Regions from separate parts of the Bacillus sp. BC08 genome, predicted to be linked through region 2. Evidence: riboswitches for the same ligand, from Rfam matches in the RefSeq annotation. Region 2 holds a riboswitch; each other region holds the start of a gene.
The links. Region 2 has a riboswitch for S-adenosylmethionine ahead of metK (methionine adenosyltransferase). Riboswitches for the same ligand answer to the same signal wherever they lie in the genome.

Region 1 (10,250 bases), 660 kb from region 2:
GTTGTTGGTTATAAGCAATTGGATGTAATCGTTTCTGTACATCTTCACCTTGGAATACAAGGAATTTCCAGTGCTGCAAGTTCCAAGCAGAAGGTGCTTGAGCAGCTCCTTTTAAAATATCGTGTAACTCTGTAGATGAAATTTCTTTCTCTGGGTTGTATGCACGTGTAGATGTGCGTTCATATAGGACGTTAAAAAAGTTATCGTTTGTCATTATATATCCTCCAAATTACATATCAAACAATGAAAAAATATATGTAAAATATTCTACTTATATTTTGTAAGTTATCGAATTTAAGAATATAATATCTTTATTTTAATTGTCAAGTTTTAAAGCGGAAGCTAGGGCATTCATACAAACGATACAATTCCTATAATCATACACTAAAAAAGGAATTTATAGAGTGAAAAAGTGAAGATAACATTCTCAATTAGCTTGTTAACATGTATTCCTCACTCATTAAAGTTTTTAGAGAACAGCCTTTTATAAAATGTTTGTGAGGAATTCAGTAGAACAAGATATATGAAGTGAGTGAAGACTAGTGATGAACATACTACATTTTTTATTAGAGAATACGGTTTTCCAAAATGTATTACAAGATCTTCAGTTAAATGTCCTTTATATAGAAAATGGATGCACACATCAACAAACGATAGAAAATATCCATCCAAAATGTATGTTTATAGCAAATAGTTTTGAAGAAGGAGAATTATTGTTTCAGAGGACTAAACCACATATTGTAATTATGTATGTAACAGATTTTTCTCAAATAAAATATATAAAGAATATGTATAATCCACAGAGTACATTTATTGTCATTTGGGATCAACAGATAACAAGCGAGTTTGCAGAGGTGCTTACGTTAGGAATACGTAATATTGTGATAGCCCCTGTGACTCCACAAATGGTGTTAGAGGAAGTGAATAAGAGTTTGTATCAGCTTTCTTTAGTACGGCAAGTAAGTTTGCAACAAGAACTACTTCAAACGATGTTTGATTTTCAAAATGATCTATTATTTATAGTAGAAGACGATGAGATTGTTGATTGTAATACAAACTTTTTAGAGTTTTTTGGATATGAAAATTTGTTTGCCTATCGTGAGCAACATTTAGTATTTGCTGAACATTTTATTAGAGAAAATGGATACTATTCAACAACCCATGATATAACATGGTTAGATGATACATTATCATATGATAGAAGAATTAAGATGTCCAATTATGAAGGAGAAGTGTCGACTTTTTTATTGCGTGCGACACCACTGCCAGAAGATTTATCAAGGTTTATTGTGAAGTGCACAGAGATTACAGAATTAGATGAAATCTATCAAGAACAAGAAAGGCTTGCGATGATAGATTCGTTAACAGAGATTTATAATCGTTTGAAGTTCCAACAAATACTAGAGGCAGAATGGGATAATGCAATGCGTAACGATGAAAAAATAGCGCTTATTTTATTTGATATAGATAATTTTAAAACAGTAAATGACACGTATGGTCATGATTTTGGTGATTTAGCGTTAATTCAGCTTGCAGAGCTTATGAAATCTAAAGTGGAGCAGCAACATGTATTTGCAAGGTGGGGAGGAGAAGAATTTATTATATTAGTAACGAATACAGTAGAAAAAGAGGCATTTCAGGTTGCGGAATCATTGCGATTTTTTATTGAAACAAAGCATTTCTCAGGAATTTCGAAATTAACAGCTAGCTTTGGAGTTGCATTATATGAACAAGGGATTACAAGAGAAGAATTAATGCAGCGAGCGGATATTGCATTGTATGAAGCGAAAAAAAATGGGAAAAATCAAGTGTGCGTATATAGAAAAGAAAAAAAGTGATTTTTCGCAACAAATTGTTGCGATTTTTTTTTATTGTTCGATAATAGAATGTGGGGGGGATTTTGGACGAAGGAATTATGGAGGAACAACATGATAAAAAAAATAATGACGATGGCTTTGCTGTCAGCTGTAGTTTGTGGTGGAGTATACTATTTTCTCTATAATCCCAATATAAAGGAAAGCACTGTATTAACAACTAAGGTGAATCCTACTATTGAATCAGAAGTACAAGAGAATATAGAAGAAAAAGAAGAACAACAAATTGATTATGCTAGTATATCTCAAAAATTAGATCAATATTTAATAGGAAAGCAATTTAATGGAACAGTTTTAGTGACAGATAAAGAGCATGTTATATTGAATAAAGGATACGGGTATGCTGATGTTCAAAATAAGATAGAAAATACGCCTCAAACTAAATATCGTATCGGTTCTATTACGAAAACAGTTGTGGCCACATCTATTTTACAGCTACAGGAACAAGGGAAGCTAAATATTCAAGACAATGTAAATAAATATATTCCCTCTTTTCCGGTAGATAAAAATATCACCTTATATCATTTGTTAACACACACATCAGGTTTACCAGAAAGCGGAAAAGGGAAAGTGAATGCCGCTTCTCGTATAAATTTAGTAAATTGGATTGCAAGTCAAAAATTAGAATTTCCACCAGGCACAGGTTGGAGATATACAGATTATAATTATATGGTGCTTGCCTAATATTATAGAAAGCATATCAAAAAAACCTTTAGGAGATTACATAAAAGAAAATATATTTACTAAAGCAGAAATGAATGAATCTGGTATGGGAAATATGGCTCAGGGAGATCAGCATTTTGCTAAAGGATATGTAAAGAAAGAGAATGTACTTGAACCTGCACAAAAATTGTTAATGGAGTGGTTATACGGATGCGGTGAGATGTATACGACAGTTGGCGATATGAAGAAATTAGACGAAGCGATTATAAATGGGAAACTTCTTTCTGAACAAAGTATACAAGCGATGTTTTCACCTTCAGCAGAACGAAAATATGCATTTAGTTTTTACATATATCCGGATTATTTTCATAATCATGGTGTACTATCTGGTTGGAACACTTTCAATAATTTTAATAAAGAAAAAGGCACTTTTGTTATTTTATTTTCAAATGTGAAAAATAGTATAGATAATGATTTTAATAATGAGTTTCGAAAGATGGTAAGTGATTTATTAAAACAAAGGGGATGAGAAAATGGAACGTAAAAATGTATCAATAGGTTTCATCGGTATTGGTGTAATGGGAAAAAGTATGGTGCGTCATTTAATGCAAGACGGTTATAAAGTATATGTATATAATAGAACAAAAGCGAAGACAGACTCTTTAGTGAAAGATGGTGCAAATTGGTGTGATACACCGAAAGAGTTAGTAAAGCAAGTTGATGTTGTAATGACTATGGTTGGATATCCACATGATGTAGAAGAAGTATACTTTGGGATAGATGGAATTTTGGAGAATGCAAATGAAGGCATGATGGCAATTGATTTCACGACATCTACACCAACATTGGCAAAACGTATTAATGAAACTGGTAAAAGTAAGAATGTATATACGTTAGATGCACCTGTATCTGGAGGAGATGTTGGTGCGAAAGAAGCAAGACTTGCAATTATGGTCGGTGGCGAGAAAGAAATATATGAAAAATGTTTACCTTTATTTGAAAAGCTAGGAACAAATATTCAGTTGCAAGGGCCAGCTGGAAGTGGACAACATACAAAAATGTGCAATCAAATAGCGATTGCTTCAAATATGATTGGAGTATGTGAAGCTGTTGCTTATGCGAAAAAAGCTGGACTAGATCCAGATAAAGTATTAGAGAGTATTTCAACGGGAGCAGCAGGTAGCTGGTCATTGAGTAATTTAGCTCCTCGAATGTTAAAGGGAGATTTTGAACCAGGGTTTTATGTAAAGCATTTTATGAAAGATATGAAGATTGCTTTAGATGAGGCTGAAAAATTGCAATTACCAGTACCGGGTTTAAGTTTGGCGAAGGAATTGTATGAAGATTTAATGAAAGATGGGGAAGAGAATAGCGGAACACAAGTGTTATACAAAAAATATATAAGGGGGTAAATGAGATGGATCTTCAAAAATTTGATGAGATGATTGATACTGTACAACGAGCAACTTGTATACAAATTAATGAAAAACAAAAAGAAGCTTTTAAACAAAAATATGATTTTGAGCCGAAATTCGAATATGGAAGAGATGAAAATGGGCATTATGTTATTCGAACTTCAAAAAAGATGTTAGAAGAAATGGAATTTTATTTGGCATTGAAATATGATCGAGATGGAGTTGATCTATATATGCAAGCTGAGATTGACGGTATATGTCACGTATCTGTTAGCTATAGTGAAGACGTCTTGCACCTACAAGAATTGTTTCAATTTCTAGAAGAAAATAAATAAAAGTCCTCAGTTGAGGACTTTTATTTATTTTTAAATTTATAATTATAAGCTAGAAGCCCGGCGGCATCGTTCGATTGGGAATGGAATAACTTGTGCGATATGATTAGGACCGAATTGTTTTGCACGAGCATGGCGTACTATATAAAATGCACACAGAATTGAAACAGGAATAGCACCGAATAAGCCAAAAAATAAAGCGCTTACACAAGATGCGACAAAACCTAAAACACCAACTTCCAACTCTTCCATAATAGCTCCTAGAATAACAGGAAGTGCTCCACACGTAACGCCTAGTATAAGTGCGATAAGTAAACTCATGATTATCCCCCTCTGTTTGCGATATTCTTTTCCTTCTTAGTTATTTGTAGTATATCATATGCAAAACAGAATTTTCAGATAAAATTCAAAAAAAGTTCAATAAATGTTCAAAAAATGTTAAAAAATTCGCTAAAAAATAGAAGGGGAGATTGTTTTGGAATAGAAGGACTCATATGTTTGGGAAAATAAAAAATCAGGCTTATTTCAAAAATGAAATAAGCCTGTTCCATAGGAGGATGTATATATGTAGAGTGAATAAAAGGTTGGAAAAGGGGATCCAAGTCCTTCTATTCAACTAACTACCTTAATAGATTGGAACCCAGCCTTCAGTTGTAACAAAAATACGAATAGCTACAACTTGGCGATCATTTTGCAAGGTAAAATAATGTCTTGCATTTTCAGGAACAGATATGAGATCGCCTGGCTCAAGTTCAACGTCAAAGAACTTTCCATCTTTTCCTTCAATGGCAAAGATGCCATGACCACTAACAATAAAGCGAACTTCATCATCAGTATGATGGTGTTCCTTTTGGAAATTAATTAATAATTCGTCAAGGTTAGGTGTGCTATTTGAAAGTGAAATTACATCATGGGCTTTATAACCTCGGCGCGCTGAAACATCAGCAATTTCTTTTGAGAACACAGCTAATATTTCAGCCTTGTTTTCATCTGTTAAAGAGTAATTTTCATTTAAATGAGTAGGAAGTTTAGAAATGTTCCATTTCTCATATAAAACGCCTTCCTCTTGTAGAAATTTATATACTTCCACTTCATTTTCAATGCGAGTATTTACTTCATGAATACGAATTTGCGCCATTAGAAACGCCTCCTTGAATTGATAATAGTTTTATATGAAATTGGAATAAAAACTCATAAGCTTCTAATCTTTTCTTTGCATCAAAGCTATCTCGGCCCCATACGGTAATACCATGGTTACGGATTAATACTGCTCCCGAATCGCCTTGTATATGTTTTCGGAAGTTTTCACCAAGCGTTGGAATATGAGCATGGTTTTCGATAATAGGAATGTTAATTGTTGCGCCTTCTTCCCAAATATCGAGAGCTTTAATAATTTCTTGATTTTGAAGGGTGACTGCATCACTATATAAATTTGTAATGACATTGTTATCAGTTGTATGAACATGAAGTACGCATCCGGCATTCGTATTGTTATAAATATGTGTATGCAATATTGTTTCTGCTGAAGGACGTAACTCAGTCTCTAATACGGGAACCCCTAGATGATCTACTAATAGAAAATCATCTGGAGTAGTTTTTGTTTTATCTTTACCACTTGCTGTAATGAGAAAAGTGAGTGGTTCATGACTAACCTTTATAGAAATATTACCACTCGTTGCAGGAAACCAATTTCGTATTGTTAATTCTTTTTTAATCTCGCTTAAGTCATACCATTGACGAAAAAGTTGTTTCATAATTTCACCTCCAACAAATGTTTTAATGCAGATTGAACATCGTGAAATGTTTCAAAAGGTATATAAGCAATATGATTCTCTTCACATTTTGTAATAAGGTAGTCGCGGGCAAATACTTTATCCGCTTGTTTTGCAGCTTGTAAATCAGTAATGGAATCTCCAATTACAATATGGAAGTCATTCGTATCACTTAATTTGCGGATTAAAGATGATTTACATAATCCGCAATGATTTTGACATTGATGATCACAAGGGTGAGGCCATTTAACGGTAATGAATTCACTTGAAAAGTCTGTTTCATTACAGTAAATTTGCTCTTTTGGAATGATTCCATGTAAGAGTGGATAGACGAAGAAATCCATTCCACCTGATATAACGTAAAAAGAAATGTCATTTTCATTTACAAATTGTATAAATTCATGAAAACCATTACGTATTTCAGCAGTTTCTATTAAAAATTGAATCATATTATCGTGTAGACTAGTAGGTATTAATTGAAATAATTGAGAAACACCTTCTTGAATAGACAGCTCTTGTGATAAAATTCTATTCTTTACTTCTTCGGCTTCTGGTGGTGCAAATTTTTCCATAATGGACATAATGTTATCATTATTTGTAATCGTGCCATCGAAATCACAAAATACTTGAATACTCATAATTTCACCCCATGAGAAGGATTTCCCCATATTTGTAGTGCACTATGCAAATTTATGTCATCTACTTCATGGAGTGGTGTATTTTGCAAAGTAGCATCAATTGCAGTACGGAAAGCTTTCCCGCCGCCTTGCGCCCCATTCGGATGTCCATGTATCCCGCCGCCAGCATTAATAACAACATCTTTACCGAAATCTCGCACAATAAAGGGAACGAAACCAGGGTGAATACCAGCAGACGGAACAGAAAAACTCTTCTTGAAAAATGGATCGTCTTCAGTTAAATATTTTGAGATAGCAAGAGCTTCCTCTTTTTCTAGTGCAACACTTCCGTATGGAGATGGGAATAATGAAAAGTCAGCTCCAGCATAACGTAATAGCTTTCCGAGTAATAATGAAGATGAAACTCCATATAACTTGGATGCTGAGTAAGCGCCACTTACAGCAGGGTGTGCCATAATGGGAACTGGGATTTCATCATCTTCTGCTAGTGATTGTAGTACATCTAGTCCGTAAGCAAATACGTTAAATAATAGAATATCAGCGCCAGCTTGCACTGCACGCTTCGCATTTTCTTTTAAATCAAAAGTTCGTCCTGTTAAATTTACGGCATATAACGTTTTATGCCCGTATGTTTCATATACGGATTGTAAAACTTCTTTTCCAGATGCGATGCGTTTCGTAAGTGGTGTTAATGTATTCTCAAATAATATCTCATCATCTTTTACTATATCTACACCACCACTTGCTTGATCGCGTAATTGCGTTTTTAAATACCCAATATTTCGTCCAATCATCCCTTTAAAAATACTCATTAAAAGAGGACGCTCATGCACTTGTAAAAGGTTTCGAATACCATCTATGCCGAACTTTGGGCCAGAAAAATGTTTTTTTAACTCGTCTGAAAAAGTTAAGTCAATTAATTTCACTTCGCCATCAAGTGATAGCTTTCCGAATGTAGTTGTTAAAATTGCTGGTAAATCTGGACTGAAATTTAATAATGGATATTCGATTTTAATAATCCCGCGTTTTACTTTTTTACGTAAATACGAATTGATATGTTCTTGATCAGCTAATTCCTCAACATGAATGACGTTGCCTTTATGCTGTTTTAATTGTTCTTGCAATAAGTGTGGCAAATGTGTCCAAGAGCCAATTGTTAAACCGAGTGCAATTTGCTCAGCTTTTTTTTCTAAGTTATGTGAATCATCATGGATTAAATATGTCGCTATAATTCCGCTCATTGTTATACCCTCCTAGTTAAATAAAAAAACCTCTCAGCTAAGGAGAGGTTTTTTTACAACCAGCTCCTTATCTGTCAGCGTAATGCTGCGAGAATTAGCACCGTGTCTACAATTGTAGATCGGTTGCCGGGTTTCGTCGGGCTCGTCCCTCCACCTGCTCTTGATAAGAAGTATTTAGAAATGTTTAAATTTTTAAGATAACTGAATTTTGTCAGATATTTTTCATGTTGTCAATTACTTTTTGAAAAAATTTAATTTATCAATTCGCTTAATGGCTTCTCGTAATCTATCTTCTGTATGCAAGAGACCCACGCGGACATAGCCTTCCCCATGTTCACCAAATCCAACACCAGGAGCAACTGCAACGTGTGCTTTTTCTAGTAAAATATCAGAAAATTGCTCAGATGTATAACCTTCTGGTACTGGAAGCCATGCAAAGAATGAGCCGGTTGGAATGTCTACATTCCAACCAATTGAGTGACAAGCTGAAATAAGAGCGTTCCTTCGAGATTCGTAACTATTTACAAGGTCTATTACGCAAGACTGTGAACTTAATAGTGCTTCGCGGGCAGCATCTTGAACTGCACCAAAAATACTAACGTACATATGATCTTGTAATAAGTTAATGGTTTCAATGACACTTTCATTTCCTACTGCAAAAGCGATACGCCACCCAGCCATATTGAAAGTTTTCGATAGAGTATAAATTTCAATTCCTGTATCTTTGGCACCGTCTGCTTGCAAGAAACTAACAGGTTTTTGACCATCAAATCCAATGGCACCGTAAGCAAAATCATGAACAACTAATATGTTATGTTCATTAGCAAAATGAATGGTTTCTTCAAAGAACTCTTTTGATGCAGTAGCACCAGTAGGATTATTTGGATAGTTTAAAAACATTAATTTTGCTTGTTTCGCAATAGAGTCATCAATTTTCGTATAATCTGGTAAAAAATTATTTTCTGCCAGTAGCGGCATTGTTTCAAATTGTGCTTTTGCTAAAGCAACTCCTGATAAATAATCTGGATAGCCTGGATCTGGAACGAGAATAGTATCACCAGGGTTTGTAAAACAAACTGGTAATTCTACTAATCCAGCCTTTCCGCCAAACAAAATAGCAACTTCTGTTTTGGGATTTACTACTACATCATATTCACGTTGATAGAATGTTGCCACGGCTTCTTTTAAACTTTCATGTCCGCGAAATGGCGGATATTTATGATGAATGGTTTTTTCAGCAGCATCTTGTAAAGCTTTTACGATATGCTGCGGTGTTGGTTGATCTGGATTACCTTGACCTAGATTAATAACATCGTGACCAGCTGCTACGACTTTGTTAACTTTTGCAACAAGTGAAGCGAAAAATTGTGTTGGCAATGATGTTACTATCTCAGAAGGTTGAAATAATTTCATACTTTCCACCTCTTTTGAAAGTTGTTACAATTCTAGTGACAAATGATATAATCTTTCCAGTATTTTGTAAAGAAAAAATTAAGAATGGGGCTGACAAAATGAAAGTCGCATGTATTCAAATGGATATTGTCTTTGGAGATGTAGAAAAAAATATTGAGAATGCTAAAAATAAAATAAGCGAAGCGATGAAAGAAAGACCAGATGTTATTGTCTTACCAGAACTATGGACAACAGGATATGATTTAACGAGACTCTCTGAAATTGCAGATAGGGATGGATTGGAAACGAAAGAAAAGCTGAAAGAATGGTCGAAACAATATGGTGTACATATTGTCGGTGGTTCTATTGCGAAGCAAACAGAGCAAGGTGTTACAAATACAATGTATGTGGTAAACAAGGAAGGAGAACTAGTCAAAGAATATAGTAAAGTGCATTTATTTCAGCTTATGGATGAACATAAATATTTAGTAGCTGGAAATAGTACAGGCGAATTTAAGTTAGATGATGTAGAGTGCGCCGGCACAATTTGTTATGACATTCGTTTTCCAGAATGGATGCGCGTTCATACTGCTAAAGGGGCAAAAGTTTTATTTGTTGTAGCAGAATGGCCATTAGTTCGTTTAGCACATTGGCGTTTGTTATTACAAGCAAGAGCAGTTGAAAATCAATGTTATGTTGTTGCATGTAATAGGGCAGGAAAGGATCCGAATAATGAGTTTGCCGGTCACTCTTTAATTGTCGATCCTTGGGGAGAAGTTGTTGTAGAAGCGAATGAAGAAGAATCAATTTTATTTGGAGTGCTTCATTTTGAGAAAATTAAAGAAGTACGCAAAGGAATTCCAGTTTTTGCAGATCGTCGTCCAGAATTATACAAATAAAATGTTGACAAGTGATTTTTATTC
Region 2 (10,250 bases):
AGGGGAATTTGAAGATGGTTTAGGGTTATGGCTCTATTTTCTGATGGTGATCTTATTTTGCACTGGAATATACTTTATGAAATGGAAAAATCCATTTGCAGTAAAATATATTATTTTAATTGGATATAATCTATTAGATTTCATCCATAATTTTATGATTTATTACGGTAGTGACGCTGAGTTTGATGGTGGGAATATAGTAGAAGGATTTTTTATTTTATTTGCACCAATCTTTGTGAATAAAAGGTATTTTTGGTTAGTTACGGGGATACTTGTTGGAAAGTATGCTCTTATAGGAATCATGATTCAATCGTCACTCGTTTTAATCCCAATGGCATTATATAGCGTATTTACTATTATATGTTGGATTATGTTTTTGAGATTTCAGTCTTACGTTCGTACGCTTGAGATGATGGATAAAGAAATAGAACAAACAGAAAAACTAGCGACTGTTGGGAAAATGGCAACAGTTATTGGCTACAAAATTAGAGGACCTCTAGCGAATTTAAATAAATTTGTGAATAAGCAAGCAAATAAATATCCAGAGGATAAAATATATAGTGATATTATGAAACAAGAAGTAGAACGCATTCATACAATCGCTACAGAACTTAGTGGATTTGAGAAATCTAAATCAGCAGAATCAGAAATTCATAATATAGAAGAAATTATCGCTTATGTTATTCGAGTTATGGGGAAGCCTGCTTTAAAGCAAGGAGTGCACATACAAGGTATTTATAGTAAAGACATACCATCGATTACATGCGATGAAAAACGATTAAAGCAAGTATTTTTTAATTTAATTAAAAATGCCATTGAAGCAATGTCAGTTGGCGGAACGATTACGATCAAAGTGACTGTGGAAGATGCAATTATTGTTCAAGTTAAGGATGAGGGTTGCGGCATTCCAAAAGACAAAATTCCGAAGCTAAATGAAGCTTTTTACACAACGAAAGAAACAGGAACAGGTTTAGGTTTAGTAGTTACAGAAAAAATTATTAAAGACCATAACGGTAAAATGAGTTTTGAAAGTGAAGTTGGGGTTGGAACGACAGTGAAGGTTATATTGCCGATAGAATGAAAAACTAATTTTAAAAGGGAGATCACTTATTTGAGAGTGATCTCCCTTTTTTATCGTGGATGAGAGGAAGACATGTTGATAAAGGTAGGAAAGTTAGTTACATTAACATAATGTATATAATTGATAAATCCAATATATGGATTTATTTACAATGACAGTATATAATGAACTTGTCTGTTATTTGTTTTAGTTCATTTGTATTTCTATTTGTTGGGCCCCAATTATTGGGGCCTTTTTTGTTAAATAAATTACTGTTAAGAAGGTACTAAATATTAGTGATTAGAAAAATAGAATATACAGCACTTGCAGTAATGCCAGGGGTAATATAAAGGGATATAGCATCTCCTCTCGAAACTGGGTTTCCAGTTGTAACGCTAGTCCAAATTACAGTAGCGGGACCTACCGCTGGAGTGGGATTAAACACTTGAATTTGTCCTGATCCAGTATCCGTCGGTTTAATTGAAAATATCATAGTTCCGGTAATTTTGTCAGAGGTAGTTAAGGTAATAGTAGATAGGATGTAACTAGACGTAGGGGCAGTGAGGTTTGTTGGGACATTCCTGCAAATATTAATCGTATAAACAGCAGCAGGTAAATTATTTATATTTATAGACGCAGAAAATCCAACTATACTACCGGCTCCAGCAGTGACATACGGAATAACATTAGAGTCAATTCCAGGAGAACCCGCTATACGTTGAAAACCAGCATTTGTTCCTTGAAAAACAATACTTTTTGCTGATGCACTACCTACAGTTCCAGTAGGTCCAGTGTTCCCAGTAGGTCCAGTGTTCCCAGAAGGTCCAGTATTACCCATAGGTCCGGTACTGCCGGTAGATCCAGTATTACCCGTAGGTCCAGTGATGCCGGAAGGTCCAGTGATGCCGGAAGGTCCAGTACTACCAGAAGGTCCAGTATTACCCATAGGTCCGGTACTGCCGGTAGATCCAGTGTTTCCAGTAGGCCCACTTTCTACTAATACGATATAATCTGGAGATACATTTGGAAATCCTTGAGGTGCATCCTTTTTTACAACATAGCCGCTGCTCGTATAAGTGACAACTTGTCCTTTTTTATAGGTGGGAGCGGCTGCTAGACTAAAGGCGGTAGTACTTTGAAAACCAGCTCCGGAAGGCCCGACAGAGCCCGAAGGTCCAGTGATGCCGGAAGGTCCCGTGCTACCAGTGGGCCCGGTGTTTCCGGTAGAGCCACTGTTGCGTCTGCCGTCGCAACTAAAACAATTACGTGGGTACATGTATGTTCTCCTTTCTATATTTTGAAAAACTAGTTTTAAAAATAGAATTACTATATACATATTATGAATTCTATATTTTTGTGTGTTCGATTGTATTGTATGTCTAGATTTCAAAAATAGGGGAGAAATAGATTGTGCTAGATCTAACGATGAGTGACATGTTTGTTTTTCCTGCTTAACAGAATTCCGCCTGGTTAGTTTTTCTTATTTTTCATAGCAAAATAGGAAGCGGATAGGAAACAAATAAAACCTGAAATCCAGCCAATAGAAGGAGAATAGGGAAGTATATGTTGTAATACGATTCCGCTAGAAATAAAAAAGCTACCGAGTAGCCCTAAGAAGATGGGGTATCGCAGTAATTTGAACATGAGTGATACAACCTCCTTTATGACATACATCGTATATTAGTCTTAATTTTCTGTATACAATGTTTTGGAAAAATAGTGGTACAATATATGAATGATACGAGAGAGGATGAGCATTAACATATGTACGTTACTGTAACAGAAGCAGCATATAAAAAGATTATGGATACGATTCCAAATGAAGCGAAATATATAAAGTTATTTTACGATAATGAAGGTTGCGGTTGTGTCATGAGTGGAATTATCGATTTAGTAGCTGTAGCAGAAAAAGATGAGCGCGATGTGGATATCGAATCTAGCGCAATGAATTTTATTGCAGATCGCACAAAGCTTGTATTTATGGATGATAAGTTAACAGTTGATTGGCATGAAGGTGGAGGCACTTTTCAGTTGAAGAGCCCGAGTCAATTTTATAATCCAAATATGAAGTTACACGTTCGAGTGTAGTAAAGGAAAGGTGGTTCCAAAATGTGTTTTGGAACCACCTTTTTTAATTGTATAAGTCGATATATTCGAAAAACCGCTGATATAATTTTATGTACCGAAGAAAAACTCTCCATGTAATACAAAGATTTTTTCACATAATGAAATGTACATATGATTGAATTTTCTGTATAATCTTATTTGCGGAGGGGATACGCATGAGAAGATGGGGGATTGAATTTTTAATTTTAACAGTCGTTATTATTTGGGGGATCAATTTTACGATTGCGAAATATGGGCTTTTAGAATTTACAGCAATTGAGTTTACTGCACTTCGGATGATATCGGCGGCACCGCTTATGTTACTCCTTACCTTTTTTATTGAAAAGTCGGTTTATATGGAACGAAAGGATATACCTAGATTAATCATCGTTAGCGTTGTAGGTATTGTACTGTATCAAACATTGTTTATGGAAACTGTCAAATATACATCCGCTACAAATGCCTCTTTACTCATTTCTATTTCACCTATTTTTACAACTTTATTTGCGATTTTTTTGAAACAAGAAAAGTTTTCTTCTCGAAAGTTTATCGGTTCTATCATTGCCTTTGGCGGTGCAGCATTAGTTTTAGTAGCAGGACATTCACTTGCTAGTTCTTTTTATGGAAATGGAATGGGGCTAATTGCATCAATATGCTGGGGGCTTTATCCTGTCTTAGCAGGTCCATTAATTAAAAAATATTCAGCATTACGTGTTACCGCATGGTCAGCATTAGTTGGCGCGATTCCGCTTTTATTGTTAAGCGGTCCATACGTGTTTATAATGCCATTTCACATTACACATGGAATGACACTGTTTGCTTTACTATATTCGATTTTCTTTGTAACAGTATTTGGTTTAGTGATGTGGTATGTTGGTATTCAAAAAATTGGAGCGTCACATACGATGGTATATATGTATATAACGCCACTTGTAGCTGTTTTATTTGCAGCTATATGGGCAAATGAATATGTATCGTTTCAACAAATAATCGGTGGCATTATTATTTTCTCCGGTCTATGGCTTGTGAAATCGGAGAAAGTAAAAATTCATTCTATTGCGGGGGAGCCTATATCAAAATAGGAAAACAGATCACCTATGATCTGCTTTCCTATTTTTTTATTTTTGGTAAGAAGACGAGAAATAAGATAGCAGTAATAAGTGGAATTAAGTTTAAAAATGGAATACGGAAGAGTGTGATAAGAATAATACCTGGAAGAAGAACACCGAGGACAGCGTAAAAAATACTATGATTTTTCGTGTACCAATACAATGAAAGTCCAATAAGTGCAGGGATAATGAGGTGAATGAGAGCCATTAAAAAATAAATCATTAGACGCCCCCTTTATTTGTGTGCTTATTACATCATATCCGTATGTTCATAGATTGATATCACTTTTTTCATAAATGGACGAAAAATGTTTGGAAAAACGTCACAAATTATGAGAATATGATGTTTGAAATCTTGTATAATATTATTTCCTAAAAACATTAAAAACAACATAAACATACTGTTTATGTTGTTTTTAATTTGAGTGAAATGGATGTAAGTAGTATAAACTGGAAAGAAATTTTTTGTTGGATAGATAAAGTGAAACTTTAATCAGTGGAGGGGGGCATCCCCCACTGATTATTAGTTGAACCAATCGGGCTTTTACGGGCAGTTGATCCCCCACCTAACTTCTTTGCTTCCGCTGAATTTTGAGGTGAGGGTCTTACTGCCCGTTAATGCGGGATAAAAATTACTGAAGAGGAGAACAGCATGATTAGTATGTCATTAAGATCGTTTAAAATTCAATCGTATTATTTACTAGGTTTTCTTTTACTAGGCTGGATGTTAACGCCGTTTTCAGCTCATTTTCTAGGTGCAGGAATTGGACTTATTGTAAGTATGTATTGTGTTTGGCTTTTAGGGAGACGAATTGAGAAGCTTGGAGATAGTATCGTAAAGAAAACGAAAGCACCGACGCTTGGTATGTTTAATCGTTTTGCAGCAGCTATTTTGGGTGCTGTTATTATGTACGAAATTGAACATCATATGGTTATGTGGGCATTTGCAGTAGGGATTATGGGTGGCTATTTCTTAATTGTTGTTAATTTAGGTTACTATAGTATGAAGGATGAAAAAGAATTAAAGAAGAGCTAAAAAGATAAAAGACTGTTTTAGCCCCATGCGATGTGAAACGAGAGAGGTAGTGAGTAGGGATATAATTTATATATTCGAAGCCGTAATTCGTCTATGTAAAAATGGGTTAATCTGGGATCAGTGATGATATTACAATAGGAAGCGTAACTTTGTATAAAATGCAGGTTTCTGCTTCCAATAAGTTGATATGAAATTACGTATTAGTATGACCCTTACTTAGGTTCTTTAAAAAGGTGGATATAATACAACAAGTTATTCCAGTAATTAGAATAATATATTTTATCGTTTCACTTGTATGCTGAAATAAATTAACGTTAAGCATCACAAGTCCCCAAAATAGTTGGATCGCTCCGTAACTGAATAAAATTTTTCCTGTACGAGACAAATTTTTCATAGGACTCACCCTTTCCTGTATATGTAAATTTTATCATAAAAAACGAAAATCGAATAATTATAAAATGAATTTTCTGTAATTTTTCCGAACTACATCACGGATGAAGAGAGAAGATATAGAAAGAAGCTTACGTAAAAAACGTAAGCTTCTTTTTTATGTAAGTGTGTGTAACCGTTAAGCCGCATTGGGTTTTGTCGGTGAGTACGCGGAACTTTACGGTTACACGACACTTATTCATATGAGTAAAAAGGGTTATTCCAACAGAAAGTTTGTACTTAAGCGATTGGACCGCCTAAGTTAATAATATCTTCAGAAACGCTGTCGAACTTTTTGAAGTTCTCTTTGAATTCGCTCGCAAGCTCGATTGCTTTTGCTTTGTAAGCAGCTTTATCAGCCCAAGTTTGTTCAGGCATTAACACTTCGTCAGGTACACCTGGTACGTGAAGTGGAACTTCAAGACCGAAGATGTCATGTTTAGCTGTTTCTGTTTTTGCAAGTTCGCCGCTTAATGCTGCTTGAATCATTGCACGAGTGTAACCTAAGTTCATACGTTTACCAACGCCGTATTCGCCACCAGTCCAGCCAGTGTTTACTAAGAATACTTTCGCATCGTGTTTCTCGATTTTTTCACCAAGCATTTCAGCATAGCGAGATGCATCAAGTGGTAAGAATGGTGAACCGAAGCAAGTTGAGAATGTTGCTTGCGGAGATGTAACGCCGCGCTCTGTTCCTGCTAGTTTACTAGTGTAACCACTTAAGAAATGATACATAGCTTGTTCTTTTGATAACTTACTGATTGGAGGCAATACGCCAGATGCATCAGCAGTTAAGAAAATGATTGTATTTGGGTGTCCAGCAACACTTGGCAGTACGATATTGTCGATCGCATGCATAGGGTATGCAGCACGAGTATTTTCTGTTAAAGTAGTATCGTTATAGTCTGCGATACGCGTTTGGTTATTAATGATAACGTTTTCTAAAACAGATCCAAATTTGATTGCATCGAAAATTTGTGGTTCTTTCTCGTGAGAAAGGTTTACACATTTTGCGTAGCAACCGCCTTCAATATTGAATACACCGTTATCAGACCAACCATGCTCATCATCACCGATTAATTTACGGTTTGGATCAGCAGATAATGTTGTTTTACCTGTTCCAGATAAACCGAAGAATAGTGCTACGTCGCCTTCTTCACCTACGTTTGCAGAGCAATGCATAGAAAGAATATCTTGTTCAGGTAGTAAGAAGTTCATAATAGAGAAGATTGATTTTTTCATTTCTCCAGCGTATTCTGTACCACCAATTAGTACGATACGTTTTTCGAATGAAACCATAATGAATGCTTCAGAGTTTGTACCGTCAACAGCTGGATCAGCTTTGAAATTCGGTGCAGAAACAATTGTGAACTCTGATTCATGAGTTGTTAATTCTTCTTCAGTTGGACGAATGAATAATTGATGTACAAATAAATTGTGCCATGCATATTCGTTAATAACTTGGATTGGTAGGCGGTAATTGCGGTCAGCGCCTGCAAATCCATTGAAGATGAATAACTCTTCTTTTTCTTTTAAGTATTCTAAAACTTTAGTATATAATTTATTAAAATGTTCTTCAGAAATCGGTTGATTCACTGCTCCCCAAGCAATTTTGTCAGCAACCGATGCTTCTTTCACAATAAATTTATCTTTAGGAGAACGTCCTGTATATTTTCCTGTTGAAGCAGAAACGGCACCAGTAGAAGTTAATTTCCCTTCATTTCGCATTAATACTTTTTCCACTAATTGCGGAACACTTAGTTGAATCTGTGCATTGCTTCCGTTCAATAATTCGTGTAAACCAATTTGGACATTCACAGTACTCATATTTATATACCATCCTTTTCATTTAATGAAATATTTCTCGTAATCCCCAACAAGAGTATAACACAATTATATAAATAATGTATACTATTTATTTCTTTTTGTTTGTGTGAATGCATTATTTCCTTATTAATATTTCATTTCAGGCGTATTGAGAAAAACTTTCAGGAAAATGTGAATATTAATTGACAAATGAATATCATTTCTTTAGTATAGGTTGGGACGGATACTCTCTTATCCCGAGCTGGCGGAGGGACAGGCCCGATGAAGCCCAGCAACCTCACTTGTAGTGGTAAATACAGGTGAATAGGTGCTAAAACCTGTGCGAGGCTACAGGTCTCGAACGATAAGAGCGAAGGGCAAAAAGCAGTATGCAAGTAGCAAATTAAACCTTTCCTCTATGTAAAGTGGGAAAGGTTTTTCTGTATGCTTGTGGGAGAATAAATGTATGTCGCAGTTTGTGGCAAATTAAGGATGAGTTCCGTACAATATATACAATTACTGTAGGGAGGTTTACCACATGACAAAAAAACGTCATCTGTTCACATCTGAGTCTGTAACTGAAGGACATCCAGATAAAATTTGTGACCAAATTTCTGATTCAATTTTAGATGCGATCTTATCAAAAGACGCAAATGCACGTGTAGCTTGTGAAACAACTGTAACAACTGGTTTAGTATTGGTAGCGGGGGAAATTACGACTTCTACTTACGTAGATATTCCAAAAATCGTTCGTGAAACAATTCAAGGCATTGGTTACACACGCGCAAAATACGGATTCGATGCAGAAACTTGTGCAGTTTTAACATCTATCGATGAGCAATCTGCTGACATCGCTATGGGTGTTGACCAAGCGCTAGAAGCACGCGAAGGTCAAATGACTGACGCTGAGATTGAGGCAATTGGTGCAGGAGACCAAGGTTTAATGTTTGGTTTCGCATGTAATGAGACACAAGAGTTAATGCCACTTCCAATCTCACTTGCTCACAAATTAGCTCGCCGTTTAACTGAAGTACGTAAAGATGATACATTATCATACTTACGTCCGGATGGAAAAACGCAAGTTACAGTTGAGTATGATGAAAATGGTAAACCTGTACGTGTAGATACAATCGTAATTTCTACACAGCATCATCCAGATGTTACATGGGAAGAAATCGATCGCGATTTAAAAGAGCATGTAATTAAAGCTGTAGTTCCAGCAGAATTAATGGATGGAGAAACGAAATTCTTCATTAACCCAACTGGCCGCTTCGTAATTGGTGGACCACAAGGTGATGCTGGTTTAACAGGACGTAAAATCATCGTTGATACTTACGGTGGATACGCTCGCCACGGTGGCGGTGCATTCTCTGGTAAAGATGCAACGAAAGTTGACCGTTCAGCAGCATATGCAGCTCGTTATGTTGCGAAAAACATCGTAGCAGCTGGTCTTGCTGATAAAGCAGAAGTACAACTTGCATACGCAATCGGTGTAGCACAACCAGTATCAATTTCAGTTGATACATTCGGCACTGGTAAAGTATCTGAAGACGTACTAGTAGAACTAGTTCGTAACAACTTCGATCTTCGCCCAGCTGGTATTATTAAAATGCTAGACTTACGTCGCCCAATTTACAAACAAACAGCAGCTTACGGCCACTTCGGACGTACTGATGTAGATCTAACATGGGAACGTACAGACAAAGCTGTAGCTTTAAAAGAGCAAGCTGGTCTATAATATATGAAAAAAAGCTTTGCGCCGTGAGCGCAAAGCTTTTTTTATTTTGTTTTATTTACTACTTGGATGCAAGAACCACAATAAACTTCTCCTTCTAGCTCAATGTACTTTTTCATGTTCGTCATACCACTTGCCGGAAATGGCGTATGAATGTATGCTTTTTCATACGTTTGTATTTCTTTTTTACATGATTTACAAAGGATAGGTTTCTTGCGGAACATAGACGGTCACCCTTTCAGTTGGCGTGCTTTTCCTGCACAAAAGGCACTGCTTAGTAAAAATAGTGTTGCGAATATAATGCTTACTAATGTAGCGTATGGAATTGCGCCTTTTAAAGAAAAGCCAACAGTAATGGAAGCGACGAATAAGAGGATAAATGTTGTTGTTAATTTTTTATAAAATTCCATAATATGTAGACCTCCTTATTTAGAGATAGAACGTTTGAATATAAAATCTACTATATAGGCAAGTACGAGAGGGATTAATGTGCTAGTCAAATAGTAGCGAATACCACCATCAGGCATAAGCACATACAATTTTAAAAAGTTAATATCGAACCTGTAAGCGATGCATTGAAAAAGGGATAATATAATTAGGAATGGTATAATGGGTACGTATCGTGTCATATTTTGAATCATGTAAAGCTCCTTTATATGGATAAATATACTTATATTGTATCATATTGAATTCTTTAATTTATACATAATTTTACAAAGTTAAATGAAAGGAAAGATGAAAAATGAGCGTAACTGAACATAAAAAACAAGCACCGAAAGAAGTGCGTTGCAAAATCGTAACGATCTCCGATACACGTACAGAAGAGACGGACAAGAGCGGACAACTACTACATGAATTGTTAAAAGAAGCAGGGCATACAGTGACCTCTTATGAAATTGTAAAAGATGATAAAGAAAGTATTCAGCAAGCGGTGTTAGCTGGTTATCATAGGGAAGATGTTGATGTCGT
Region 3 (10,250 bases), on a different contig from region 2:
ACGTATTGCTGTAATTGGGATAAATTACTCGTTCTTATGGTTCAAACGAACGATCAATTATTTTCTAAGCGTATTGAACATTTTTTACACGCTTATCAATACAGTAAAGAAATGCCAGAAGTTGATAAACAATTGCAGCTCCTATTTCAATATATTGACCACGCATCCCAAAAGTCACATATAGAAGAAGTAGAGCAAATTCAAATGTAAAATATAGCGCTATTCTCATAAAGAGAATAGCGCTTTTTAAAATGTTTATATCAATAAAAGTTTCCCCTTATAAAACTTTTATTGATAAACATATTTTTTCTTTCTTTTCTGTACCACTTCATACTATAATTTAGTATGTAACTATTATAAGAGAGGTATAAAATATGGGACGAGAAAAAAAGCAAGAATATGCTTTACTTACCGCATGGGGAGCTTCTTTTATCGCTACACTAGGAAGTCTTTATTTTTCCGAAATCATGAAATTTGAGCCTTGTGTACTTTGTTGGTATCAACGTATTTTTATGTATCCATTCGTTTTATGGCTTGGTATCGCTGTAGCAAAAAAAGATTATCGCATCGCAAGTTATTCTTTACCAATTGCAAGTATTGGTGCTTGTATTTCTTTATATCACTATGCAATTCAAAAGGTCCCAGCATTTTCAGCAGCTGGAGCAGCTTGCGGCCGTGTACCCTGCACCGGAGAATTTATAAACTGGTTTGGTTTTATTACAATCCCGTTTTTAGCACTTATCGGCTTTATTACAATCGCTGTATGTAGTTTTATTGTAATAAAAAACAAATAAGGAGATGAAACAATGAAAAAAATGCTTATATTTGGTGGTATTATTATCGCCCTGTTTGCAGCCATTTTCGCTGTCACACAAATGGAAGAAAAAAATGCTACTAGCCAAAAAATTGATAATGCTACTGATAGTAAGACAGATGGCCCTGACTACTATACAAATAAAATCTCTCTTTCAGATCTCCAAAAGAATTTAAAAGAGAAAAAAGAAGAAACAGTATACTTTTATCAAACGTCTTGCGTTCATTGTCAAAAGCTATCTCCTGTCGTAGTACCAATGGCTAAAGACTTGAACGTTGATATGAAAGTTATGGATATTGAAAAAATAGATGCTCCTTGGGATGAATATAAAATTAAAGGAACCCCAACAATCATTCACTTTAAAGATGGCAAAGAAGTAAGCCGTATTAGTGGTGAACAACCGAAAGACAAATTAAAAGAATGGCTTGAACAAACGAAAAAATAACGAGAAAAGGAAACTCCTTCTACACATGAAATGGGCGTAAAATCCCAAACTAATGTATAAGGAGGGGGTTTTATGCCAGAAGTAAGATGCTCTGTTTCCAATTGCTCATTTTGGGGACAAGGTAACTTTTGTCAAGCAAGTGCGATTATCGTTCAGCCAGATGCGGATGAAACGGGTCAAACTGAAAATGAATCGTATACAAGTGCAGTTTTAACAAACGAGACACTAGAAAGTTCTGTAGCAACAAGTGTAGAAACTTGTTGTCATACATTTAAGCCAAAATATTAAACATAAAAAGCATACGATTACTCGTATGCTTTTTTACATTCCTCTCCAAAAATCATGCATCATAAAAAAGTACAAAATAACGAGGACAACTGTCCCACATAAAGTAATGCGCCGATATATACTCTTCTCTCCTTCTCTTGCTTTCACAAATGCCCAAATAAATCCGAAGAACAATATTAAATCAACATATGGAACATAAAAAGAAAAGACGAGAAATGCATACAAATACACGATAAATAAACAGGTCGTCACTAAGAAAACTTTAAAAGCAAATTCACTTTTCATAATGGAACCGCCCCCTATCTGTACTGTATTATATTCAGCAAAATACAATAGTTGCAGTTAAACTCAAAGTAGAAATAAGCTACCGTCTATAATACGGTAGCTTATTACGGAACATTATATTTTCGTTTATATATATTACTTAAAACCGAAGAAGGAATTTGCTCATAACGAATTTTTTCTCCAGTTTCATCAACAATATACAAATTGTTTCCTATATAATATAATCCATCTTTTCGTTTTGAATACACCTTATATCTTTCATTCGGCAATACCGTTTTCACTTTCGTTAACTGCCCATTTGGTTCTTGCCAATATATATCGGCACGGTCTACTAACGTAAGCACGCCAATTTGCTCTTCTTTTACTTTACGACCATTCCAGCTTACAACGCGGTAACCAAGCTTATTCGCTTCATATTCAGGGCTCGTATGAAAACGGGAAATGATTACTTTTGTTTGTAATTGGACTCGGTCATATAGCCACTGTATATCTCTGTCATGCATACGGATACAACCATTTGATTCCCTACTTCCAATTGTCCATTCCCGATTTGTCCCGTGAATCGCATATTCATTTTTATCTAGTCCAAGCCATCTCGTACCAAGAGGGTTATTCGGTGCACCACCAGCTATTTTTTTTCGATGGTATTCTTTATTTTTATATTTAGTTATAATACAAAAATCACCTTCAGGCGTAGGGGTACGATCTCTTCCAGTTGTTACGGGGAATGTTTTTGTATAATTTCCATTTTCAAAAAAAGATAATTGGTTTGTCGTAAGATTCACTAATATTAGATGATCTGTGTCAGCAAAGGCACTAACCGGTAGGATGAAAAATAATAGTATGACGAAACATAATTTTTTCATCTATATCTCTCCCCTAGCGCTCACTATAATAAGTGGAATTAACTTTACTTTGCTCTTATAAATGAAAACTATCCATTTACAATAACGCCTCCATTTACATGTATCATCTGCCCAGTAACATAGGATGAATCGCCAGACGCTAAGTATACGTATGCTGGCGCTAATTCATACGGTTGACCAGGTCTTTGCATCGGAACATTGCTCCCAAATTGAGCAACCTTCTTCTCATCAAAGCTTGATGGAATAAGTGGTGTCCAAATTGGCCCGGGCGCAACACCATTTACACGAATCCCTTTTTGTACTAACGACTGAGAAAGTGATCTTGTAAAAGCTACGATTGCTCCTTTCGTTGCGGAATAATCAATTAACGTTTCATTTCCTTCATATGCAACGATAGACGCCGTATTTATAATGACATCCCCTTTCTTTAAATGAGAAAGTGCTGCTTTCGTAACATGAAAATAAGAAAAAATATTAATGCGAAACGTCTTTTCTAGCTGTTCTGCTGTAATATACTCTAGCCCTTGCTGCGGATATTGCTGCGCAACATTATTTACTAAAACATGTAAACTACCTAGCTGCCGGACAGTCTCCTCTACAATATCTTTACAATGTTGTTCATTACTTACATCACCCGGTAACAGCACACACTTTACACCTTCTTGTTCTACACGTTGCTTCGTCTCATTTGCATCTCCATCTTCATCTAAATAAGCAATCGCGATATTTGCTCCCTCTTTTGCAAAAGCGATGGAAACAGCTCGTCCAATCCCGCTATCCCCTCCTGTAATTAATACATTCTTTCCTTTTAATTTTTCGCTTCCTTTATAATTTGGATCTTCAAACTGCGGAAGTGGATTCATTAATGATTCAATACCAGGTTGTTTATTTTGATGTTGCGCAGGCATTGTTACAAAGTTTTTTTGCTGTGGCATAGCTTCTTTCAACTCCTTTTCTTTATAATGCGCACAATAAAGACTGAAATTCACACATCGTTTTACGATTAATATTCGAATTTAAGACACAAAATATGAATTGTTATAAACTTTTTATGCAAAACTATTGCAAAATAGTTAAAAAACGAATATTATATATAACTGTTGTGAAAATTATTCGTAAACAGAAAGGATGTTTATATGTTTAACCTTTCAAAACATAAAACTTCTATTAAAACTGAAATTATGGCAGGTATTATTACCTTCTTAACAATGGCATATATCATTGTCGTAAACCCTGTCATCCTTGGGGATGCAGGAGTTCCATTTGAACAAGCATTTACAGCAACAATTATCGCTGCTGTTGTCGGAACATTATTTATGGCGATCTTTACAAACTTACCAATCGCAATTGCACCAGGTATGGGATTAAATGCTTACTTCTCTTACTCTGTTGTAAAAGCTCATGAAGGCATGACTTTCGCAATTGCATTCTCTGCTGTATTCGTAGCAGGTATGATTTTAATTTTGTTATCATTCACATCTTTCCGTACAAAATTAATGGAAGCAATTCCTGAAAACTTAAAACATGCAATTACTGCTGGTATCGGTCTTTTCATCGCCTTTATCGGTTTACGTTTAACAGGTATCGTTACAAAAAATGAAGCCAACTTAGTTGGACTTGGTGATCTTCACTCTGCTCCAGTACTACTAGCATTAGCTGGACTTGGAATTACAATTGTCCTTATGTCTTTAAATGTAAATGGTGCGCTATTTATCGGCATGCTATTAACTGGTATTATCGCTTTCTTCACAGGACAATTAACATTCTCAAACGGTGTTACATCAATGCCTGGATTACCAGAAGGAATTATCGTTTCAAATCCAATTACTGCTGTATCTGATGTAATTAACTACGGGTTATACGGCGTTGTATTTTCATTCTTCCTTGTTACATTATTCGATACAACAGGTACATTACTTGGTGTAGCTCAGCAAGGTGGATTTATGAAAGATGGAAAGCTTCCAAAAGCTGGACGAGCTCTTCTATCTGACTCATTCTCAGCAACAATCGGTTCTATGTTCGGAACAACACCATCAACAGCTTACATTGAATCATCTGCTGGTGTTGCAGCTGGTGGTCGTACTGGTTTAACAACTGTTACAGTAGCTGTTCTATTCGCACTAGCAGCATTCTTCGGACCATTAGTAAGTGCCGTTTCTGGTGTATCAGCTATTACTGCACCATCATTAATTATCGTTGGTAGTCTTATGATGGGTTCAGTTCGCCACATCAATTGGGACGCATTTGATGAAGCATTCCCAGCATTCTTAGTAATCTTAAGCATGCCACTTACATCAAGTATCGCAACAGGTATTGCACTTGGATTTATTTCTTATCCACTTATGAAAGTGGCAAAAGGACAATTCCGTGCTGTTCACCCACTTGTGTACTTATTCGGAATCTTGTTCGCTTATCAATTGATTTTCTTACCACATTAAAATCCCTCTTTATGAGGGATTTTTTTTATAAAAAATCATTTGACAACACCACAAACTTGTGGAATAATTCAAAATAGTTGAATATTCGATGTCTTATCAAGAGCAGGTGGAGGGATGAGCCCTACGAAGCCCGGCAACCGACCCATTTATGGGCACGGTGCTAATTCTTACAACACGTTGTGTTGAAAGATAAGAGTAATATGATAAGACGTCTTTTCTATATGAAAAGGCGTTTTTTTATTTTCACTCCCTCCCCTCTCTTCTTAGTTTAGGAGGGATTTTTTTATGAAAAAATTGTATTCCATCGTACTCATTGTTCTCTTACTTACATTAACTGCTTGTACAAATGAACAAGATGCTGTCTCTTCACAAAAGCAACAAACTGTGAAAAAGGTGACTACAACAGTAGAAAATCATTTACAAACAGAAATTCCAAACCAAATAAAGAAACCATTAAAAATTGCATTAATTATGCAAATGTCTATTGGAACTTTTTCCTCTCAATATATTGAGGGCGTCAAAAAACAAGTCGAGTTATTTGGCGGTAGTGTACAAGTCTATAATTCTGATAATGATTTAGCAAAAATGGCGGCAAATTTAGATACTGCTATTAATTCAAAAGTGGACGGTATTTTAATAGATCATGGCCGATCTGAAGCGCTAAAATCTGGAGTAGAAAAGGCATTGCAAGCAAATATTCCTGTAGTGGCGTTTGATAATGATCTACGCTTGCCAGGCGTAACGATTATTGATCAAGATGACTATAGTCTTGCATGGAAATCATTAAAAACATTAGCGGAAGATTTGAATGGACAAGGAAATATCGCAGTTGTATGGGTTGGTGGATTCGCTCCAATGGAACGTCGCAATGTTATCATTGATGCTTTTTATAAACGTTATCCAAATATAAAAGAAGTTGCACGATTCGGTACTGCTAGTAATAACACACCGCTTGATACACAAACACAAGTAGAAGCTTTACTAAAAAAATATCCGAAAAAGGGAGATTTACAAGCTATCTTCGCTTCATGGGATGAATTTGCTAAAGGGGCTGTCAAAGCACTCGAACAAGCTGGTCGTACAGATATAAAAGTATACGGCATTGACTTAAGTAATGAAGATTTACAACTCATGCAAAAAGAAAATTCGCCTTGGACTGCTACAGCTGCAACTGATCCAACTGAGATAGGTAAAATTCAAGTACGTTTTTTATATAAAAAAATTGCTGGTGAACAAACTCCAGATATTTATTCGCTAGAACCTTATTTAGTGAAGAAAAATAATTTACCAAAAGAAAATATAACAATGGATCAGTTATCAAAACACATAAATGGTTGGGGAGCTTCAAAAGATGGATATTCCCCTTGGATGAAAAAATTAGAGAAGGAGAAAAACTGATGACATTCTCTCTTCAAAACATTACACATTCTTATCATGTAGCTACACCTGTTCTAGAAGATGTTTCTATTCATATTGAAAAAGGCAAAGTGCACGCTTTACTAGGAATGAACGGCGCAGGAAAAAGTACTTTATTAAAAATAGCAACTGGTGAAATCCAACCAGTTGCTGGCAATATAAAAATCGATAATCAGACTGTTTCCTTTACTTCTCCACGTGATGCAAAAAAGCACGGTATTTCTTTCGTAACACAAGAAGTAGATCACGGACTTATTCCAGGATTATCTGTCTTAGAAAATGTACTAATCGATCAGTTAGCAATGCAAAACCGAGCAATATTCTCAAAATCAAAATTAGTCGCACTCGCGAAACAACACTTACAAACTGTGCAGCTCGATTTAAACGTTTTGGACGACGTTTCAAACTGCTCATTACATGAAAAACAGTTACTTCTTATCGCAAGAGCTTTATCTAACAATACAAATTATCTTTTATTAGATGAGCCAACTTCCTCTCTTGGGCCAAAAGAAGTGGAAACCTTTGGGAAGCTCTTAAAAGATTTAACATCAAAAGGTATTGGCATTATTTTAATTTCTCATCGTCTATCAGAGATTCGAAACTTTGCGGATGATGTAACTGTATTACATAACGGTAAAGTTTCACTTTCTGAAGCTATTACAAAGATTACGGATCAACAAATTGTGGAAGCAATGACTGGAAAACAACTTACACTTCCAATTAATACAGCACCAAAAACCGGAAGAAAAGAATTATTTAAAATACAAGAACTTCAATTACACAAAGGGCATTCTCCCCTTTCTCTCACTGTATGGAAAGGCGAAACTGTCGTGATATATGGATTAATTGGAAGTGGAAAAACAACACTCGCTGAGACCTTATTTGGTGCTCGTCATACGTATCATGCAAAAATAGATGGTCACAACATTACAATTAAAACACCGCGAGATGCAATTAAAGCGAAAATTGCACTTGTACCAGAAGAAAGAAGAAAGCAAGGCGTATTTCTTTCAGAAGACATTATAAGTCACACAAATTTACACCGATCTGGTTGGAGACGAAAACAAACCGAAGTAAATACTGCTACTGCAGCAATTACTTCTTTCGGCATCTCACCAAACGATCCAAAAGCCTTTATTCATTCACTAAGCGGTGGAAATCAACAAAAAGTCTCTATTGCAAAGTGGAACGGATTCAAACCTACTCTATTTCTTTTGGACGAGCCAACTAAAGGTGTAGACATAGCTGCGAAACAAGACATTTTTCAATTCATTCGCAACATTACAGAAAACGGAAGTTCCATAATTTATTTCACAGGGGAACAAGATGAAGCGCTACATATCGCTGATCGCATTCTTATACTGGCAAACGGAGAATTTGTAGGTGAATACTTACCGAACGAACTATCTCCTGAACAGCTTTTACATTTATCTGAAGGGAGTTATTCCATTGAATCTCGTTCATAAAACTAAAAAACTATATTTACCTACTCATCTTTTTTATCAATTTAGTACAATTGCTATCATTATAGGTGTTACAATTTTTTTCTCTATCGTCAATGATTCTTTTTTAACATACAACAATATTAGTGATATTTTACGCTCTATTTCTATCGTAACGTTACTTGCAATTGGTGTTACCTTTACATTAATTGTAGACGGATTTGATTTATCAGTTGGCTCTACCGCTAGTTTAGCAACAATTGCAGCTGCTTCTTGTCTCGTTTTATATCGACAAGAACTATTAGTTACACTGCTTATCCCTATTCTTTGTGGACTGTTAATTGGATTATGTAATGCACTACTCGTTATCCGAATTAAACTACCAGATTTACTAGCTACACTAAGTATCATGTATATCGTTAATGGACTACACTTAACATTTTCAAAAGGATCTTCCATTTATGAAGGAATGTCTGGGGCTAAAGGACATTTTATTCCATCCTTTTTATTTATCGGTCAAGGTTCTGTGCTAGGAATTCCAGTCCCTGTCATTATCATGCTTATCGTCGTTCTGATTGCATATTTATTTTTAGAAAAAACAACGTACGGTCGTTTCTTTTATATGACAGGTGGGAACCGAGAAGCTGCTAGACTAGCTGGTATTCCTACTGATCGTTACCGTGTATATGCTTATATGATTAGCGGTTTACTTGCATCTATAGGTGGTATTATTCTATGTAGCCGTGTGGGAACAGGACAAGTTTCAGCTGGCGCTCCATTATTAATGGATGCCGTTGCAGCTGCCTATATCGGTTACGCAATGTTCGGCGCCCAGAAACCAAATATAGTTGGAACATTCCTAGGCTCCGTATTAATCGGAATTATATTAAATGGCCTCACAATGATGAACGTCCCTTATTATGCACAGGATATAATTAAGGGGAGTATTTTAATTACAGCTTTAGCCTTTTCATTTATTAAAAAGAATCGTAAATAAAAAAGTAGCGCATCAAATTTCGATGCGCTACTTTCCTTTTGCAACAATCAAACGAACTACTTTCAATGCAAAAAGTAAAAGACTGTTCACTATCGCTGCAATCCCCAAAGTGACCGCTATCATCAGCTCTCCCATTCCATTATTCAACACAAACATAACAGAAGAAATGAAAGCCAAAATAAGCAATATGAACGTTGGTATATATTTAATAACAGGCTTCTTATATGATTTTTTTGAAAGAAGAAACGTAATTAACAACGTCATAATGATCACAAAATATACTATAAATAAGAAAACCATACGAAAGCCTCCACTATTCCTAAACTATGAAAAATATAAAAGGAGTTAAAAATTATTAATATTTTTCATTCATTTGTAATTCTTTACTATACTTTTGAATGCAAACTGACAAAATAACCATTACCATCCCTATACTGAACCCAATAATCTGATCCAGTAGTATGTCATCATGAATGAACCAGCGCAATAAAAATACACCGCCAAAAATAAGCAACATAGTAAATCCAGTATGTCTAAGCTCTTTATATACATTTTCCACCTGTATCACCACTCCATATACTTTTATCCATATTACACCACATATCCATCCAGCAAACGTATTGTCCTCTCGCAGTATGCAGCTACCTTTTGATCATGTGTAACAACTAGCACCGTTTTTCCTTGTTTATGAACCTCTTTTAAAATGCTCATAATTTTCTCTCCGTTTTCTTGATCGAGAGCACCAGTCGGTTCATCAGCAAGTATAATTTTTGTATCTTGTGCTAATGCCCTCGCTATCGCTGTCCTTTGCTGTTCTCCTCCAGATAATTCGTGAGGATAATTATTAATATGTCTCTCCAGCCCTACCATCTCAAGCATTTCTTTTGATATTTGTATACGTTTCTTATGAGAAATTTTTCTATATATAAGCGGGAGCATTACATTTTCAATCACTGTATAATCATCTAGTAGCGAAAAGTTTTGAAACACAAATCCAACTTCCTTATTTCTATACTTATGATAGTTTGACTTTAATTTACTCGTATCCATGCCATCTAAAAAATACTTTCCAGTAGAGGGGTTATCAATTAAGCCAATAATATTAAGTAAGGTTGATTTCCCTGAACCAGATGGTCCCATAATGGCTATCATTTCGCCTTTTTCTATTGTAAGATTAATATCTTTTAAAGCACTAAAATTACTCTTTCCGTATCCCTTAGCCACATTTGCGAGCTGAATCATCTATAACACCTCTTTCA

Region 1: another riboswitch for S-adenosylmethionine. It lies ahead of mtnW (2,3-diketo-5-methylthiopentyl-1-phosphate enolase); the one in region 2 lies ahead of metK (methionine adenosyltransferase).
Region 3: another riboswitch for S-adenosylmethionine. It lies ahead of ACXVYO_RS17680 (sugar ABC transporter substrate-binding protein); the one in region 2 lies ahead of metK (methionine adenosyltransferase).

What each region holds. Positions count from the first base shown of each region.
Region 1 is NZ_JBTGPA010000035.1:757,216-767,465, forward strand. Features, by position in the region: gene ACXVYO_RS22145 (nitroreductase family protein) at 1-214, opposite strand, end outside; gene ACXVYO_RS22150 (GGDEF domain-containing protein) at 546-1,838, shown strand; partial or broken gene ACXVYO_RS22155 (serine hydrolase) at 1,929-3,066, shown strand; gene ACXVYO_RS22160 (NAD(P)-dependent oxidoreductase) at 3,071-3,949, shown strand; gene ACXVYO_RS22165 (DUF3909 family protein) at 3,955-4,287, shown strand; gene ACXVYO_RS22170 (hypothetical protein) at 4,330-4,605, opposite strand; gene ACXVYO_RS22175 (1,2-dihydroxy-3-keto-5-methylthiopentene dioxygenase) at 4,910-5,422, opposite strand; gene ACXVYO_RS22180 (methylthioribulose 1-phosphate dehydratase) at 5,400-6,038, opposite strand; gene ACXVYO_RS22185 (2-hydroxy-3-keto-5-methylthiopentenyl-1-phosphate phosphatase) at 6,035-6,694, opposite strand; gene mtnW (2,3-diketo-5-methylthiopentyl-1-phosphate enolase) at 6,691-7,935, opposite strand; SAM riboswitch class I at 8,000-8,105, opposite strand; gene ACXVYO_RS22195 (aminotransferase class I/II-fold pyridoxal phosphate-dependent enzyme) at 8,170-9,348, opposite strand; gene ACXVYO_RS22200 (carbon-nitrogen family hydrolase) at 9,363-10,226, shown strand.
Region 2 is NZ_JBTGPA010000035.1:99,013-109,262, forward strand. Features, by position in the region: gene ACXVYO_RS18535 (ATP-binding protein) at 1-1,081, shown strand, start outside; gene ACXVYO_RS18540 (collagen-like protein) at 1,347-2,336, opposite strand; gene ACXVYO_RS18545 (hypothetical protein) at 2,531-2,734, opposite strand; gene ACXVYO_RS18550 (iron-sulfur cluster biosynthesis family protein) at 2,825-3,148, shown strand; gene ACXVYO_RS18555 (DMT family transporter) at 3,343-4,248, shown strand; gene ACXVYO_RS18560 (hypothetical protein) at 4,277-4,498, opposite strand; gene ACXVYO_RS18565 (ATP synthase subunit I) at 4,928-5,311, shown strand; gene ACXVYO_RS18570 (hypothetical protein) at 5,505-5,705, opposite strand; gene pckA (phosphoenolpyruvate carboxykinase (ATP)) at 5,981-7,567, opposite strand; SAM riboswitch class I at 7,796-7,917, shown strand; gene metK (methionine adenosyltransferase) at 8,085-9,284, shown strand; gene ACXVYO_RS18585 (hypothetical protein) at 9,326-9,505, opposite strand; gene ACXVYO_RS18590 (hypothetical protein) at 9,512-9,691, opposite strand; gene ACXVYO_RS18595 (MogA/MoaB family molybdenum cofactor biosynthesis protein) at 10,024-10,250, shown strand, end outside.
Region 3 is NZ_JBTGPA010000034.1:306,550-316,799, forward strand. Features, by position in the region: gene ACXVYO_RS17640 (YhdB family protein) at 1-210, shown strand, start outside; gene ACXVYO_RS17645 (disulfide formation protein C) at 375-794, shown strand; gene ACXVYO_RS17650 (thioredoxin family protein) at 807-1,259, shown strand; gene ACXVYO_RS17655 (DUF1540 domain-containing protein) at 1,332-1,547, shown strand; gene ACXVYO_RS17660 (hypothetical protein) at 1,581-1,832, opposite strand; gene ACXVYO_RS17665 (L,D-transpeptidase) at 1,937-2,698, opposite strand; gene ACXVYO_RS17670 (SDR family oxidoreductase) at 2,767-3,633, opposite strand; gene ACXVYO_RS17675 (NCS2 family permease) at 3,835-5,136, shown strand; SAM riboswitch class I at 5,227-5,332, shown strand; gene ACXVYO_RS17680 (sugar ABC transporter substrate-binding protein) at 5,422-6,534, shown strand; gene ACXVYO_RS17685 (sugar ABC transporter ATP-binding protein) at 6,531-8,018, shown strand; gene ACXVYO_RS17690 (ABC transporter permease) at 8,002-8,991, shown strand; gene ACXVYO_RS17695 (sugar ABC transporter ATPase) at 9,019-9,291, opposite strand; gene ACXVYO_RS17700 (hypothetical protein) at 9,347-9,550, opposite strand; gene ACXVYO_RS17705 (ABC transporter ATP-binding protein) at 9,583-10,233, opposite strand; partial or broken gene ACXVYO_RS17710 (FtsX-like permease family protein) at 10,234-10,250, opposite strand, start outside.